Regions from separate parts of the Verrucosispora sp. FIM060022 genome, predicted to be linked through region 3. Evidence: riboswitches for the same ligand, from Rfam matches in the RefSeq annotation. Region 3 holds a riboswitch; each other region holds the start of a gene.
What was found. Region 3 has a riboswitch for cyclic di-AMP ahead of EG812_RS13390 (coiled-coil domain-containing protein). Riboswitches for the same ligand answer to the same signal wherever they lie in the genome.
Positions count from the first base shown of each region.

Region 1 (4,033 bases), on a different contig from region 3:
ACGCCGAGGCGTTCCTGGCGGCGGCCCGGCGCGAGCTCGACCCGTCCTGGTCCGCCCCGACTCCCCGCACCGCCAGCGACTCGCCGCTGTCCCCCGCCACCTGAGCACCGCCAGCGCCCTGACCGGACGCCTCCGTGACGGCAGCCCGGTCAGCGTACGGCGTCGAGCAGAGCCAGCACGGCCGCCGGGTCCTCCACGTGGGCGTTGTGGCCGAGCCCGGGCAGCGTCACCACCGGTACGCCGTACTCCTTGAGCTGCGCGTCGGTGACCATCGGGTCGTGCTCGCCACGGGCCAGCAGGACCGGCGCGTCGATCGTGGCCAGCAGCGCACCCAGGTTGGGCTCGCCGACAGCGAAGGCGCTCGGGTCCATCGCCAACCGCCACCGGCCGTTTTCCTGCCGTAATCCGGCCGCCACGGCGGGATCCTCCGGGCTGAGCAGGTCGGCCAGCCCGGCGACCCGCAGGTAGCGGCGTGCCGCCTCGTCGCGGTTGTCGAACCAGGTGACCGGGCGGGCGGCCAGATCCGTGGCACGGGACAACTCCGCCGGGGACCACACCGCCTTGATGCCGAGCCCGACCACCGCGTCGACGGTGACCGCCCGGCTCACGGCGGCGAGCGCCAGCCCGACCACCCCGCCGAGCGAGTGGCCCAGCACGATCACCCGGTCGCCGGGGTGCAGGCTCGCGGCGACCTGATCGGCGAGGGCGGCGAACGAGTACGCCGGCAGCGGGGGTGACGCGCCGTGACCGGCCAGATCGGGGGCCATCCACCGTCCCGGCCACCGCTGGTGCAGCAGCGGTGCGCAGGGCAGCCACACGTCGCCGGTGGCACCCATCCCGTGCAGCAGCAACAACACCGGCGCGCTGCCCCGCTCACCCGACTCCGTGATCATGTCGGGCAGTCTGCCACCGCCCGGGCCGGTCGGCGAGAGCCGCGACCGGGATACGACACCGGGCGCCGACCCCGAAGGGTCGGCGCCCGGCACGAACAGCAGGAGTCAGGACGAATAGCCCCGGGTGGCAGCCCAGTTGGCCAGGTCGATGGTGCTCAACCAGTACGAGTAGTACGACGCGTCGGCCGAGTCGGCGATCTTCACCATCCGGCCCTCGTCCTCGTAGCCGACCACGGCGACGTAGTGGCCGCCGGGGAAGGAGTGCCAGCCACCGGCGGTGTCCACGACGCTGCCGGCGACGTTCACCACGACGCCACGCCCGTCGGAGATGGCCGCCACGACATCGGCCTGGAGCTGGTCCATCTGGGCCGGGGTCGCCGCGCCACCGGGGATCATCGTGGTCTTGTACGGCTCGCCCTTGACCGCGGCGTTGAGCGCCCGAGTGGTGTCGTACGCCGAGTTGGTGCCGGCGAAGGTGGTGCCGAGCTGGGCGGCGAGGGTCTCCTGGCCGCGCTCGATGCCGGCGGCGCTCAGCGCGTTGCGCACCGCGGCCGGGCCGCAGTAGTAACCGTTGATCTGGGCCTGGTAGTCGTACGACAGCACCTTTTCCGCCGGCGGCTTCGGGGCGGCCTTCTTACTGGCCACGTCCGGGTCCGCCGTGGCGGCCCGCGCCGACGGCGAGGCGGCGGCGCTGCTCGGCGCGGCACTGCTGGGGGCGGCGCTGCTCGGGTCGGCACTGCTGGGAGCGGCGCTGCTGGGGGCGGTGGCGACCCGCGCCAGGGAACGGGAGGCCGCACTGTCGTCGCGCAGCTCGGCCACGGCGGCCGCGGTGGGCGCGTCGACCAGGTTGTCGTCGGTCCGGGCGACCAGGGCACCGGCGCCGGTGGCCAGCACGAGGGCCGCCGCCGACGTGGCGAGAAGCTGATAGGGGCGTTCGGTGGCCAGCTTACGGAGCTGACGCTTGAGGGTGTGCTTCACGAGATCCTCCACGGGCTGAGGGGTGGACGGGTGGGCCTGGCTCAGGCTGCGGAGAGCGGACCGGCGAGCGCAGGCACCACGGTGCCGTGGAGGCGGGGGAATATCGGGGGGATCGAATTGTGCTGCACGAGGACAGGAACTCCTTCCGACACCGCCGACCGGGTTAGCTGACGGATTCGGGCGGGAAGATCGCCCTACCGCGAGCCGTGGCTCACGGATTCACCCCAAGTGGTGCAGTGGTTCCCCGGTTCGTGTGATCACGATTGAGCGGGTCGGCGCGGCGTCGCCACTTGCGATCATTTACCGCACCGGACAGGGCGACACTACTGGTCGGTATCGCTCCTGCCAAGCCTGCCCTGACCTGCTTAAACCTGGTCCGGTGCGATTATTTTCGGGTATCGCGGAACTGTCGTCGCTCAATGGGACAGCGCTCGCGGACATCCCTGTCGGGGCGGTAACCGGACCGGACGTTCACAATGTCCCCGCACATTGCGCCCCACTTCGACGTCTGACCCACGTTGACCGATTCGGCAATTACTGTGACCGGGGTCACCGAATTTCGGCCCACCTGTTGTTGAACCGGCGTGGTCGCGACGGCTCATCCCACCCGGGCCGGCCGCCAGCGCAGGGTCGCTGCGGGCCGACCGACGACCACCCGGCGCGGCACCGGCAGCGGGTTCGGCCGTAGCCGCTGCGCTGCGGCGTACGCCTCGGTGGAGAGCGCGCGGGCGGCGTCGGCGGCGAGTTCCGCGGCCCGCCAGGCGTCGCGTTCCTGCTGCGCGGCCGCCTGGTAGGCCGCGAGGCGGCCGTCACGTACCACCCGGGCCAGGAAGATCTCCTGCTCGGCGGGGTGCCGTCGGGGATCCCAGCCGGCCCGGTGGGCCAGCGCGTCGGCGAGTTGCCGCCCGGTCAGGTCGCCGCGCCAGTATGCGGCCATCGCGGCGTGGTGCAGCCAGCGCTCCCGAGCCGCGTACTCGGCGGGGGTCCGGGGCGTACCGGGGCTGGGCCAGACGGTGGCGGCGGCGAGCCGTCGGGCGGCGGCCTCCGCCTCGTCGTACGCGGCCCAGGCGCGGTCGAGTTCCGTCTGCGCGCGGTGCCATGCGGCCCGGCGGCGGCCGGCGTTCTGCGCGGCGCCCGCCGCGGCGACGGCGACCTCACCGGCGTAGCGACGCTGGTCCGCGACATCGTCGTGGTCCGGGAGGTCCGGGGTCCGGTCGGTCGGCGGGACCGGCTCGGGCCGGGCGACAAGCGCGGTGAGCACGCCCAGCGCGAGCACCAGCAACACCGACCAGATGGCGGCGGCCCGAGGCGCGTCGATCAGGAACTGGTAGAGAACGGTCTTCTCCATGTCGATACCTCACGGAAGCGGATGTGGCGGCCCGGGGTGCCGCCGGTGGCGGGTCGCCGGGTAGCGGCGGATCGTCAGGGTGGTGGAGCGCGGCAGGACACCCACGGTGGGGGCCCGATCGCAGAGGGCCGTCCGGGTCAACCGACGGTATGGGCGGGAATCAGGCGCCGGGCGGGGCGCGGCCGCACCGCAGACCCGAGGTGTCCACCGCAGGAGGCTGATCGTCGGCAGCCGCGCCAGCCAGGTCGACGCCCTGGTCGGTCCGCGCCGACGGCACCGGTGCCGTCGCGGCGCCAGCGCCGGGGCGGTCGTCGTCGCCACTCGCCAGTCCATCGGCTGTCGGCGGGATCGCGGCGCACCGGTCGGATGCCAACGCCTCGGTCGGCGGGGCGAAGCTGACCATGCTGGGCTGCCCGGCAGGGCCCGCCGCTGGGCCGAGATCACCGGGATGGGCGGCGGGTGCGGGCATTGTCCAGGCGCCGACGGCGAACGCGGCGGCGACAGCGAATCCGGTCAGCAGCCGTGCCACCCGACGCGCCAACCACCACAGAGGAGGACGAGTGGGGACGATCGGAAGCACGCTGCCACGCTACCGTCAGGTCCCGCGGGCCGCACTGCCGCCGGGCGTGTCGCAGCGAAGAACCTGATTCGGGTCACCCGGAGCGCCGCGCGTCAGCGGAGTGAGCTCACCGTCCAGGATGGACAGCGGGAGGGGACCGGCGCGGGGCCAGGCGACGCATCATCGGTTGTTCGACGAAGCGGTGCACCAGTGCGGCGAGCCCCAGCGTGAGCGCCAGGAAGCCGATCACGGCGG
Region 1 is NZ_RQIV01000006.1:340,620-344,652, reverse strand. Features, by position in the region: gene EG812_RS18855 (CDP-glycerol glycerophosphotransferase family protein) at 1-104, shown strand, start outside; gene EG812_RS18850 (alpha/beta fold hydrolase) at 150-893, opposite strand; gene EG812_RS18845 (C39 family peptidase) at 999-1,883, opposite strand; cyclic di-AMP (ydaO/yuaA leader) riboswitch at 2,009-2,151, opposite strand; gene EG812_RS18840 (hypothetical protein) at 2,470-3,219, opposite strand; gene EG812_RS18835 (hypothetical protein) at 3,380-3,748, opposite strand; gene EG812_RS18830 (acyltransferase family protein) at 3,906-4,033, opposite strand, start outside.
Region 1: linked by a shared signal. The riboswitch ahead of EG812_RS18845 (C39 family peptidase) and the one ahead of EG812_RS13390 (coiled-coil domain-containing protein) in region 3 are both predicted to bind cyclic di-AMP.

Region 2 (4,033 bases), on a different contig from region 3:
TCCTGGTGGCTGCCGCCGCAGTCGGCGCTGGCCTGCTCTCCGCCCCCGCGCACGCCGAGCCCTCGGTGGAGGAGATCGAGCGTCAGATCGACAAGCAGTGGCAGCAGCTTGAGCCCACCATCGAGCAGTACAACAAGGTGCGGTCGCAGCTGAAGGTCAACCGGAAGAAGTCGGCCGACCTGCAGAAGAAGATCCAGCCGCTGGCCCTGGAAGCCGAACTGGCCATGAATCGGGTGGCGGACCTCGCCTCGCGGTACTACGTGAACGGACCGTCCCAGGAAATCGGCGCGGTGCTGCTGAACGCCAAGCCGGACCTGCTCGGCGAGCAGATGGCCATGCTGGAGCGGCTGGCGGCGTACGAGCGCCAGCAGCTCGAGAGCGTGATGAAGGTCCGCAAGAAGTACGACACGCAGAAGGCCAAGCTCGACGCGCTGATCGCCGACCAGGAGGCGAAGGAAAAGCAGCTCGCGGCGAAGAAGAAGCAGATCGACGCCAAGATCAAGCAACTTGAGCGGTCGCTGCCGGTGACCACGGTCAAGACCACCAACTGCCCGACCATCAACGGGGTGGTCAGCGCGGCGGCCCGCACCGCCATCAAGGTGGCCTGCGCCCAGGTCGGCAAGCCGTACGTCTGGGGTGCCACCGGCCCGAACTCGTTCGACTGCTCCGGGCTGACCCAGTACGCGTACAAGGCCGCCGGCATCTACCTGACGCACTTCACCGGTGCGCAGTGGAACGAGGGCAAGGCCATTTCCAGGTCTGAGGCCCGCCCCGGCGATCTGGTCTTCTTCCGCAGTGACCTGAGTCACGTCGGCCTCTATCTGGGCAACAATCTGATGGTGCACGCACCCAGAGCGGGCAAACCGGTGAACGTCTCCCCGATCACCACGATGCCGATCGCCGGCTTCCGCCGACCCGGCTGAGCGAGCAGACAGGAACATCACCAGGGCCCTCGGTCAAGCGACCGGGGGCCCTGTTCGTTGTCGGATTTGTGCACCGTGAGTGATGGTGTGGATGTGTTGCGTATCGACGGGGATCGTCCCTACGCTGGGCAATCGTCGGGTCCGATGGCAGTTCCGTCCACCAGGGGCGGTAACGGTCCGACACCGCCGAGTCGCTTGCGCGAGCCGGGGATCCAGGTTCCCGGGGTGAATCCGCGATCACCGCGGTAGGGCGCTCCCTTCCCGCCCGAACCCGTCAGCTAACCCGGTAGGCGGTACGGGAAGAAGGAGTACGGAGCCCGGTGGCACACCATGCCCCGCGGCCACCGTCAGCACGGCCGGCGACGCCCGGCCCGACGACGGCTGCGCCGCGATCCCGCTGGTACCGCTGCACCACCGCACTCGCCGCCCTGTCCGCGACCGCCGTCATGCTGACCGGCGGCGCGACGGCGGCCCACGCCGAGCCGACGGTCGACGCCATCGAGCGCCAGATCGACGCGGACTGGAACCGGCTCGAACCACTCATCGAACGCCACAACGCCACCCGGCAGGATCTCGCCGGCAAGCGCCGGGAGGCCGACGCCCTGGCCGCTCGGATCGCACCGCTTGAGCAGCAGGTCGACGCGGCGATGACCCGGGTCGGCGCGCTGGCGGCACGGGCGTACAAGGGCGGCACGGTCGGTGCCGTCAACGCCCTGCTGGACAGCAGGTCGCCCGGCGAGGTCGTGGAGCAGATCGGCCTGCTCGACCGCTACGCCCACTTCCAGCAACAGGACGTACGCGAGGCGAGCGAACTGCGCGACGAACTCACCACCGCCAAGGCCGGGCTGGAGCGCACCATCGACCAGTTGGCCCGTACCGAGGCCGAGCTCGCGCAGAAGCGCCGCCAGATCGACGCCGAGATCGACCGGTTGCAGCGGCTCCGGCTGCGGGCGTACGGCAATGGAGGCGGCGGCCCGCTGCGCCCGGCGCCCTGCCCGGCCGGCTATCCGGGCGGGCCGGCGGGGGTGGCGGTGAAGTTCGCGTGCGCCCAGATCGGCAAGCCGTACGTGTGGGGGGCCGAGGGACCCCACGCGTACGACTGCTCGGGTCTGATGCTGGCCGCCTGGGCGCGGGCCGGGGTGGCGCTACCGCACAACGCGGCCCGGCAGCGTCAGGTCACCGCGTCGGTCAGCCGCAGCGCCCTACGCCCGGGTGACCTGGTCTTCTACTACCGCGATCTGCACCACGTCGGCATGTACGTGGGTGACGGCTGGGTGGTGCACGCCTCCCGCGCCGGTCAGCCGGTGAAGATGAAACGGATGGACACCAGCCCCATCCACAGCTTCGGCCGACCCGGCTGAGTGTGGTCCTGACTGAGCTTGGGCCTAGCGTTGGCGTGGTCCTGCCGGAGGCGTGGGCCTGGCGTTGGCGTGGTCAGCGGGTCGGCCAGGTGCGCCAGTTCTGCCAGGCCCGGCTCGGCGTCGGCCCGCGCTGCCCCTGGTAGCGGGAGCCGTAGACGGCCGATCCGTACGGGTGCTCGGCCGGCGAGGAGAGCCGGAAGATGCAGAGCTGACCGATCTTCATGCCGGGCCAGAGGGTGATCGGCAGGTTCGCCACGTTGGACAGTTCCAGCGTGACGTGCCCGGAGAAGCCGGGGTCGATGAAGCCGGCGGTGGAGTGGGTGAGCAGGCCCAGGCGCCCCAGGCTGGACTTGCCTTCCAGTCGACCGGCCAACTGGTCGCCGAGGGAGATGACCTCCAGGGTGGAGGCGAGCACGAACTCGCCCGGGTGCAGCACGAAGGGCTCGCCGTCGGGCACCTCGACCGGTGAGGTCAGGTCGTCCTGCCGGGTCGCCGGGTCGATGTGGGTGTAGAGGTGGTTGTTGAAGACCCGGAACAGCTTGTCCAGGCGTACGTCGATGCTGGACGGCTGCACCAGCGTGGGCTCGAAGGGCTCCAGCGCGAGCGTGCCCGCCTTGATCTCGGAGACCAGGTCGCGGTCGGAGAGCAGCATCGCCACACCATACCGATATGGCTGACCTGCGTGTCGCGCTACCTGTCTAGAACGTATGTTCGATAAGATGTCGACATGGCTTCCTGGTCCGAATTCGCCGCTGACGAGCCTCGACTCGCCGACGAGATCCGCCTTCTCATGCAGCAATACGGCCCGGGCTTCGGCTACCTGGCCACGGTCCGCGCCGACGGCGGGCCCCGGGTGCACCCGGTCTCCCCGGTGATCACCGACGACGGTCTCTACTGCTTTGTGATCGACTCGCCGAAGCGGCGCGACCTGGAACGCGACGGCCGCTATGCCCTGCACTCCTTCCCGCCGGAGGAGAGCGACGACGAGGCGTACGTCGCCGGTCGGGCCTGGCCGGTCACCGACGACGCCACCGTGGCCCGCCTGGCGCTTGCCGCCCGCGCCGCGCCGCAGGTCGACTGGCGGCTGTTCGAGTTCACGATCGAGGTCGCGATGCTCAGCCGCCGCGGCCACGCCAACTCCGACGTGCCGGGCGAGCACGGCGGGGCGCCGGCCGTCCAGGTCTGGCTCGATCCGACAGCCACCGCCCCGCAGGCGCAGCGGCCCGCGTCGTTGGCGGCCCACTCCGCCCGCCGCGCCCGCTGCGCGGCCTGACACCAGCCGGTGCCGGCCCCGTCGAACGGGACCGGCACCGGAGGCGGTACGTGCCGAAGGGCTCGCGTCAGGCGGCTCGGTAGGTGTTCCAGGCGCTGATCATGCGGCTGGCCTGGCCCGGAGTGAACTGGTACATGCAGGAGTCGTACGAGTAGTCCATGAAGTTGGTGATCGGGTCGAGGCCCGGGGCGGAGCAGGTGTCCCGACCGGTCGGGCAGCCGCTCGCCGGGGAAGCCTCCGCCGGGGTGTCCGAGACCTGGTCACCCGAGCCGGAGCAGCCGCCCTGGAAGGTGTGGTACAGGTTCAGCCAGTGCCCGACCTCGTGGGTGCCGGTGTCGCCCTGGTTGTAGTTGGTGGCCGTGCCGCCGGGCAGCGACTCACTCAGCACCACGACGCCGTCCATGCTGTTCAGCGTGGTCTGCGGGAAGGTCGCCCAGCCGAGCAGGTTGTTGCTCAGCGCCCCCAGGTAGATGTTC
Region 2 is NZ_RQIV01000007.1:90,142-94,174, reverse strand. Features, by position in the region: gene EG812_RS19495 (C40 family peptidase) at 1-923, shown strand, start outside; cyclic di-AMP (ydaO/yuaA leader) riboswitch at 1,098-1,231, shown strand; gene EG812_RS19490 (C40 family peptidase) at 1,244-2,284, shown strand; gene dcd (dCTP deaminase) at 2,358-2,936, opposite strand; gene EG812_RS19480 (pyridoxamine 5'-phosphate oxidase family protein) at 3,012-3,557, shown strand; gene EG812_RS19475 (zinc metalloprotease) at 3,625-4,033, opposite strand, start outside.
Region 2: linked by a shared signal. The riboswitch ahead of EG812_RS19490 (C40 family peptidase) and the one ahead of EG812_RS13390 (coiled-coil domain-containing protein) in region 3 are both predicted to bind cyclic di-AMP.

Region 3 (4,033 bases):
TCACCGATACGGCGTGGCATCCCAATCAGAACGCCGGACGTCGCGCTGCCGTCGCCGGCGAGCAGCATCCGTTTGCGGTGATCGTGGGCTGCTCCGACTCCCGGCTGGCCGCCGAGATCATCTTCGATCGCGGGCTGGGTGACCTCTTCGTGGTCCGTACCGCCGGGCACACCGTCGGCCCGGAGGTGCTGGGCAGCGTCGAGTACGCGGTGTCGGTGCTGCGTACGCCGCTGGTGGTGGTGCTCGGGCACGACTCCTGCGGTGCCGTGCAGGCGGCCCGGGCGGCACTGGCCACCGGCGCGGCCCCCACGGGTCACCTGGGTGCGGTGGTGGACGCCGTGGTGCCCAGCCTGCGCCAGGCGCAGGCCGCCGGGGTGAACGACCTGAACGAGATCGTCGACATTCACATCGCGCAGACCGTGACGGCGATGCTGGGATCGTCGGCGATGCTGGCCGCCGAGGTCTCCGCCGGGCGTTGCGCGGTGGTCGGCATGTCGTATCGGCTGGCCGCCGGCGAGGTCCGGGCGGTGGCTGCGGAACCGGCGGAGCTGGTCGCCGAGGTCGCGTCCGCCGCCTGACGGCGAGTGCCGGCCCGACAGAGGCACCTGACGGCACCCGCCGGGCCGCCGAGGGCGTCAGCCGACGGACCGAGGGCCGTCCCACCAGACGGCGGGACGGCCCTCGAAGTGATACCGGACGTGCGCTAGTACATCGAGACGTGCACGTGGTCTGTGTGGTTCGACGGGCCGCTGTAGGAACTCCAGCCGGTCGCCGGGAACCAGATCTGCCGGTTCCAGATCACGTAATAGACACCCAACCGGTCGGCGTTACGGACCAGGAACGCGGCCAGGTTGTTGCCGTAGATCCGGGTGTCGTTGTTGTACCAGGGCCGGAAACCGCTGTTCTGCAACGACCAGTCACATGCTCGGCCCTTGGGGTGCTCCCACTTGTCACCCGGTCGGTAACAGCCGACGAACCGGTTGAAACCGGCGCGCTTGACCTCCTTGTACATGTGCAGGGTGCGCGCCGTGATGCAGCCGGACGTGGTCGGGTCGTTCTGGTTGCACGATTCGGGCTTCCAGCCGCCGTCGGCTGCCCGGTTGGGACCGGGCCGGGCGACCGGAGAGGTGGCGGCCACCAGGCCGCCGGTGAGACCGACGCCACCGACCAGGCGGAGCGACTTCTCCGCGTCGCTCTTCTTGCGGGCCATGTCGTTGGTCAGCTTCTGCTGCTCGCGTACCTCGGCGTCGAGCGCCAGTTTGGCCGTCTCGGCGCGGCGCTTGACCGCGTTGACCTCACCCAGCTTCTTGCTGTTGACCAGGTTCAACTCGTCGAGCGCGGCGGCGCGGTGGATGAACGAGTCGGGGGCGTTGCTCTGCAACAGCATGGCGATCGCGCCCACCCGGCCGGTCCGGTACGACTGGGTGGCGATCTCGGCGACCTGTGGGGCGAGGGCGTCCAGGTCCGCCTCGGCGCGGCGGACCTCGACGGCGAGCTTGAGCTGCTTCTTCTTGGACTTTTCCAGCTTGGACTTGGCCTTGGTGTAGTCCCGGTTCGTCGCCTCGATCAGCTCGTTGAGCATCGGCGGGTCGTCGTCATGGCCGGCCGGTTTGGGGGGCTTCGGCGCAGCCGCCGCCGGCAGCGGGCCGGCGAAGACGGCGAACGCGGCGAACACGGCCACCACGGGCGTCAACCAGCGGCGTAGGGGTGCCGTCACTGTCTTCCCTTCCATCGACCGCCGACCGGGTTAGCTGACGGGTTCGGGACGGAAGTGGCCCCTACCGCTGGTGCGGATTCACCCCACGTACCTGGGTTCCCGGCTCGCCTGGTGGCGATTGGGCGGTGGCACCGCAGGCGCCGGTGCGCGCCTTCGGCGGTGACCGGCAGTGAGGTTACCCGACGGTCGGTCTGGTCCTCTACGCGCCGAACCCGGCAAGATGTGTCATTTCGTAATCGCACTGGGTGACGAGTGACACGCTTGTCGATCCTTTCGGTCGGCGTGCTCACGTTGAGGAGTGTCACCATGGGGTGTCGGTGCTCCTGTCCGGTTCGGGCCACTCCGAACGGGTGGCGGGGGGCGTGTGACGGGGACGCGGTGTGCTGAGGGCCTGGAGCGTCTCGGCCCGGTCCGTCGCCGGTCGCGGCTGGGCGACGGCCACGTCGTCGGGTGCTCCGGGTGCCGCGTTCGCCCCGGTGCGGCGCCGTCCGGCGGTGGTCACCACCGTGGCCAGGGCGGTGGTCAGCGGTACGGCGGCGATCAGCCCGAGCGTGGCCACCACGCTGCGGACGATCTCCTGGGCGAGGAACTCGCTTGTCACGATCTGACCCAGCGCGCGGGAGTCGGCGGTGAGCAGGAGCAGCAGCGGCAGCGACGCGCCGGCGTACGCCAGGACGATGGTGTTCACCACCGAGGCGATGTGCGCCCGGCCCACCCGGGTCGCCGAGCGGTACAACTCGCGGCGGGACATGTTCGGGTTGGCGTGCGCCAACTCGGTGACCGCTGCGGCCTGGGTGACCGTGACGTCGTCCAGGACGCCCAGTGACCCGATGATGATGCCGGCCAGCAGCAGGCCGTGCAGGTCGACGTCGCCCCGGAACATCGACAGGGTGGTGGCGTCCTCGCTGCCGAAGCCGGTCAGGTGGGTGGCGTTGGTGGCGGCCAGGCCGAGCAACCCGGTGAGTACGAGCGCGCCGAGGGTGCCGAGTACGGCGACCGAGGTCTGCGCGGACACCCCGTGCGTCAGGTACAGCACCACGAACATGATCAACGCGGCGCCGACGATGGCGACCACCAGCGGCGGCTGACCGGCGCTGATGCCGGGCAGCACGAAGGTGAGCAGGATGGCGAAGCTGGCCGCCAGGCCGGCCAGGGCGGCCAGCCCACGCAGTCGTCCGAAGGCGACGATGGCGGCGGCGAAGAGCACCCCCAGCCAGATCAGTGGCGTACCGCGCTGGTGCTCGGCGATGTTGTAGGTGCTGATCGCCGGGTCCTCCGGGTCGATCAACGAGACCAGGATGACATCGTCGTCGACGCTGACCGAGGGTGCGCCCGGCCCGGCCGGGATGGGGGTGTCCACGTGCTGGCCGGCGTCCGGGCCGTCCTGTACCCGTACCGTGACGGTGCCGCACGGGCCACCGGCCGTCGTCGGGGTGCCCTCCGGCACCGCGGGGTTGGGCGGGCAGGGTTCGGTCACCACCCGGGTGACCGTGCCGTGGTACCGGGGCAGGTCGTCGCCGGCCTCCGGGCGGGGGGCGTCGCGGGGCCAGAGCACCAGCGCGGCGACAAGCGTGGCGAGGAAGAGGGGGACCACCGTCACGATGAGGATCCGCCGCACCCCGGGTGGGGTGGGCGGAGCGGCACGGCTGTGATCGGCGCCCATTCGATAGTCTCCCAACGATTTCTTCAGCGGAGTACGTGTCGGCGGGCGAGTCGGTTCAGCCCGACCGTACGACTCTCGCGGTGGGCGGCCGAGGCGGCCGGAACGTGGCGGAGCCGCTGCGTACGGTGAGTGCCGGGGCGGCCGTCGTCGTCGCCGGGCAGCGGCGGCGGTGCGGGTGCGCGTCCGGCGGCGCGGTGGGCCGGAAGGCGCGGATGTCGGCAGGCCATCGTGTGCGAATGGTAGCCAGCCCAGGAACGGATCGCAGGACGCGTGGGGTTCGTCGGCGGTTCGTGAGCCCGGGCGGTGGTCGACGGGTGGGCCGGAGAGTGGGTCAGCCGCGCTTCATCAGACGGCCGACGGCGGCCATCATCTCGGTGGCCATCTCGTCGGCGCGGCCCTCGGCGGCCCCCTCGTGCATGCAGTGCCGGGCGTGCCCGTCGAGCAGGCCGAGGGCGACCTTGTCGAGTGCGGCCTGGATGGCGGAGATCTGGGTGAGCACGTCGATGCAGTAGCGATCCTCGTCGACCATCTTCTCGACGCCGCGCACCTGGCCCTCGACGCGGCGCAGCCGGGCGAGCAGTTGGTCCTTGCTGGCGGTGTAGCCGCGGATCGGCGTCGGTGTGGTCATGAGCACGAGGATAGCCTACCCCCAG
Region 3 is NZ_RQIV01000004.1:17,212-21,244, forward strand. Features, by position in the region: gene EG812_RS13385 (carbonic anhydrase) at 1-578, shown strand, start outside; gene EG812_RS13390 (coiled-coil domain-containing protein) at 704-1,717, opposite strand; cyclic di-AMP (ydaO/yuaA leader) riboswitch at 1,722-1,852, opposite strand; gene EG812_RS13395 (YibE/F family protein) at 2,019-3,380, opposite strand; gene EG812_RS13400 (hypothetical protein) at 3,404-3,607, opposite strand; gene EG812_RS13405 (metal-sensitive transcriptional regulator) at 3,712-4,008, opposite strand.

Region 4 (4,033 bases), on a different contig from region 3:
ACCTGACGCGTTAACAAGGTGCCCTTCCTTGCACGTGGACGGCGGGGCGTAATCTCGTGCGGTTGGCCGGGCGGCGGGACGAGGAGCACGAGCGGTGGATCAGAGCACCCTGGATCAGGAGATCGCCGTCGAGCAACGGCATCTCGACCGGGTGTACGCGCGACTGGCCGAGCTGCGGCGCGGGGCGGTCCGCGCCGAACGGGACGGCTACCGGCTGGCCCGGGTCGGCAACTTCGGGGCGCTCGTCGAACGCGACGCGATGGTCTTCCACGCCGCGCAGCGACGTCACCTGTTCGACGCCGAGTACGAAGGGCTGGTCTTCGGCCGACTCGACCTGCGGGACGGCCAGGTGATCTACGTCGGGCGGCTCGGCATCCGCGACGAGGACGCCAGCACCCTGGTGGTCGACTGGCGGGCCCCCGCCGCCGCCGCGTTCTACCAGGCCACTCCCGCCGAGCCGCTCGGCGTGGTACGCCGACGCACGATCCAGTCCAGCGGGGAACGGGTCACCCGGATCGAGGACGACCTGCTCGACCCGGAAGCCGCACCGCCGGACATGCCGGTGGTGGGCGACGGCGCGCTGCTGGCGACCCTGTCCCGCACCACCGGCCGGGGCATGCGCGACATCGTCGCGACCATCCAGCGTGAGCAGGACGAGGCGATCCGCTCCCCCAGTTCCGGGGTGACGCTCGTCTCCGGCGGCCCCGGCACCGGCAAGACGGCGGTGGCCCTGCACCGTGCCGCCTATCTGCTCTACGCCGACCGGAGCCGGTACGCCGGAGGCGGCATCCTGGTCGTCGGCCCCTCCTCGGTCTTCGTCTCCTACATCGCCTCGGTGCTGCCGTCGTTGGGCGAGGACAATGCCACCCTGCAGTCGCTGGGCAGCATCTTCCCCGGCCTGGTCGCCACCCGCACCGACCCGCCCCGGGTGGCCGCGATCAAGGGATCGTTGCGGATGCGGCGGGTCCTGGAACGTGCCGTGCGGGACACCGCGCCGGGTGCCCCCACCGAGTTGCGGCTGCTCTACCGGGGACAGCTGCTGCGGTTGGAGCGGGCCGAGCTGAACACGGTCTGGAACCGTGCGCTGCCCCGTGGCGCCCGCCGCAACGAGGTACGCCGGGCCGGCTTCGACGGCGTCCTCGCCGCGCTCTGGGCCCAGGCCCGCCGGTTGGGCATCGCCGGCCTGCCCGAGCAGCGCGCCTTCGAGGACGAGTTGATCGACCGTAGCGACTTCCGAGAGTTCCTCAAGGCCTGGTGGCCCCGGCTGCATCCCCGGCACGTGCTCGGCTGGCTGGCCGACCACGAGCGACTGCGCCGGTACGCCGGCGGCATCCTGTCCGGGGCCGAGATCCGGCTGCTGGGCGAGGCCTACCGAGGGCTGGCCACGGACGGCCCGACGGTCGCCGACACCGCGCTGCTCGACGAGCTGGACACGTTGCTCGGTAAGCCGGTACGCCCGGCCCGAGCCAAGCGGGATCCGTTCCAGCTGGCCGGCGGCGTACGGGAGCTGAGCACCTTCGCCGACCGGCAGCGGGCTGCCCGACAGGCCGCCCGCGAGCGTCCGGAGGATTACCGGGACTACGCCCACGTGGTGGTCGACGAGTCGCAGGACGTCTCGCCGATGCAGTGGCGGATGATCGGCCGGCGGGGCCGGTTGGCCTCGTGGACCGTGGTCGGTGACCCGGCGCAGACCGCCTGGACGGGAGATCCGCAGGAGCTGAATCGCGCTCGGGAGCAGGCCCTGGGTCGGCGGCCGCGGCACCGGTTCACCCTCACCACCAACTACCGCAACTCGGCGGAGATCTTCGCGGTGGCGGCCGAGGAGATCCGCCGGGTGTACCCGGATCTTCCGCTGCCCACGGCGGTCCGCTCCACCGGAGTCGACCCGGTGCAACTCGTGGTGCCGGCCGCCGAGTTGACGACGAGCGTGGTGTCGGCCGCGGGCACCCTGCTCGGCGAGGTCGAGGGCACCGTCGGGGTGATCACTCCGGTGCCGTGGCGCGACGAGGTGGCGGGCTGGCTCGATGGCCTCGGCGGCGACCGCCTGCAGGTGGTGACGAGCCTGGAGGCCAAGGGCATGGAGTACGACGCGGTGGTGCTCGTCGCGCCGAGTGAGATCCGCGCGGTGCCCGATTCCGGTGTGCGTACGCTCTACGTCGCGCTGTCCCGGGCCACCCAGCGGCTGACCACGGTCGATGTGGCCACCTGACACCGAGCTACCGCCATTTACCAAAAATGATACTTTCGTCCGATTTCCTGGTGACCGGACGAACACCACGAGTCACACCGGCTGCACGGGTCACAGCAGCACCGGTAGGCTCGGACCCGGCCTCCGCCAGGCGGCACCCACCGGTGCCGGCGGTGGTCGCCGCCTAATCGCCCGCAGGGGCGAGCCGGGGAACCATGTTCCTGGGGTGCATCCGCGCACGCGCGGTAGGGATCTTCCGTCCCGAACCCGTCAGCTAACCCGGTCGGCGGCTGACGGAAGGACATGTGCATGCCAGCAGTGGCAACCGTGAAACCGGCCGCCCGAACGGCGGCCCTGATCTGCGCGGCGCTCGCTCTCGCCGTAGGCGTCGCGCTCGTACCCGGCCCGGCCGCGGCACACGGGTTACTGGCGGCGGCTCCCGCCGACGTCGGCGACGAGGGGGGCACCCCGGCGCTGCGCGCCCAACTGGAGGCGGCCAGCAAGGGCTACCTCGACGCCAAGGCCGCGCTGGACCATTCGGTCAAGCGACAGAAGCAACTGGCCGCACAGCTCACCACCACCGAGAACCAACTCACCGAACGCGGTGCCAAGGTCGCCGAGATCGCCGCACAGGCGTACCGCAGCGGCCGGCTCGGTGCGGCGTCAGCGCTGCTCAACAGCGGCTCTCCGGCCGGCTTCATGGACCGGGCGGCGGCGCTGGACGCGGTGGCCGCGAACGAGGAGCGCGCCCTGGGTGAGCTGCGGGCCACCCGCGACGAGGTCAGCAGGACCAAACAGGCGCTGGACGTGGAGGTCCAGGAGCAGCGCAAGCAGGTCGCGGTGATGGCCAAGCGCAAGGACCAGGCCGAGCGGGCGCTGACCGTGGCCAACGAGCGGGCGGAGGCGGCCGAACGCGCCCAGGCCGCCGAACGCGCCGCCCGCACCCCGAGCCGTGGTGGCGGTTCCAGCCCGACGGCCAAGCCCGCGCCCCGCAACTCGGACGGCTCGTGGCCCTCGGAGTCGTGCAGTGTCAACGACCCGACCCCGGCGAACGGCTGCATCACCCCGCGCACGCTGCACGCGCTCAACCAGGCCAAGGCGGCCGGCTTCACCCGGTACGTCTCCTGCTACCGCTCGGGCGGCTCGGGCGAGCACCCCAAGGGTCGGGCCTGCGACTTCGCCGCGCAGAAGAACGGCTTCGGTGGGGTCGCCACGGGCGGCGACCGGACGTACGGCAACAACCTGGCGGCGTACTTCGTCAACAACGCCGACCGGCTCGCCGTGCTCTACGTGATCTGGTACAAGCAGATCTGGCTGCCCAGCAGCGGCTGGAAGTCCTACAGCGGCGGTCGCGGCGACCCGTCCAGCGACCACACCAACCACGTGCACCTGTCGGTGTACTGACCTGTTCACACGACGCCGCCGGGTGGGACTTCCGCCCGGCGGCGTCGCATCGTGCCCGCGAAACGCCCACACTCCCCGCCGGTCGACGCGCGCGGTTCCGCCACCTTGGTTACCGTCTAAGACGGAAGTGGACATTTCGCCACGAAGGGGCGCAACGCGCATGAGACAACCCACCACGCGGTTCACCCGGTCCGGCACCTGCGGGTGGGCCCGGTGACCGGGCACGTCATGGTCTTCGCGCCCACACCGCTGCTGACCGTCACCGTCGACCAGCCCAGCGACGTACCGGAGCTGCACCTGCACCCCGGCGGACAGGGCGTCTGGCAGGCCCGGATGGTGCTGTCGCTCGGTGTCGACGTGGTGCTCTGCACGGCGCTCGGCGGCGAGATCGGGGAGGTCCTGGCGCCGCTGCTGGTCGGCGAGGGAGTGGACCTCAAGGTG
Region 4 is NZ_RQIV01000010.1:170,357-174,389, reverse strand. Features, by position in the region: gene EG812_RS24010 (HelD family protein) at 95-2,209, shown strand; cyclic di-AMP (ydaO/yuaA leader) riboswitch at 2,360-2,493, shown strand; gene EG812_RS24005 (coiled-coil domain-containing protein) at 2,498-3,592, shown strand; gene EG812_RS24000 (1-phosphofructokinase family hexose kinase) at 3,806-4,033, shown strand, end outside.
Region 4: linked by a shared signal. The riboswitch ahead of EG812_RS24005 (coiled-coil domain-containing protein) and the one ahead of EG812_RS13390 (coiled-coil domain-containing protein) in region 3 are both predicted to bind cyclic di-AMP.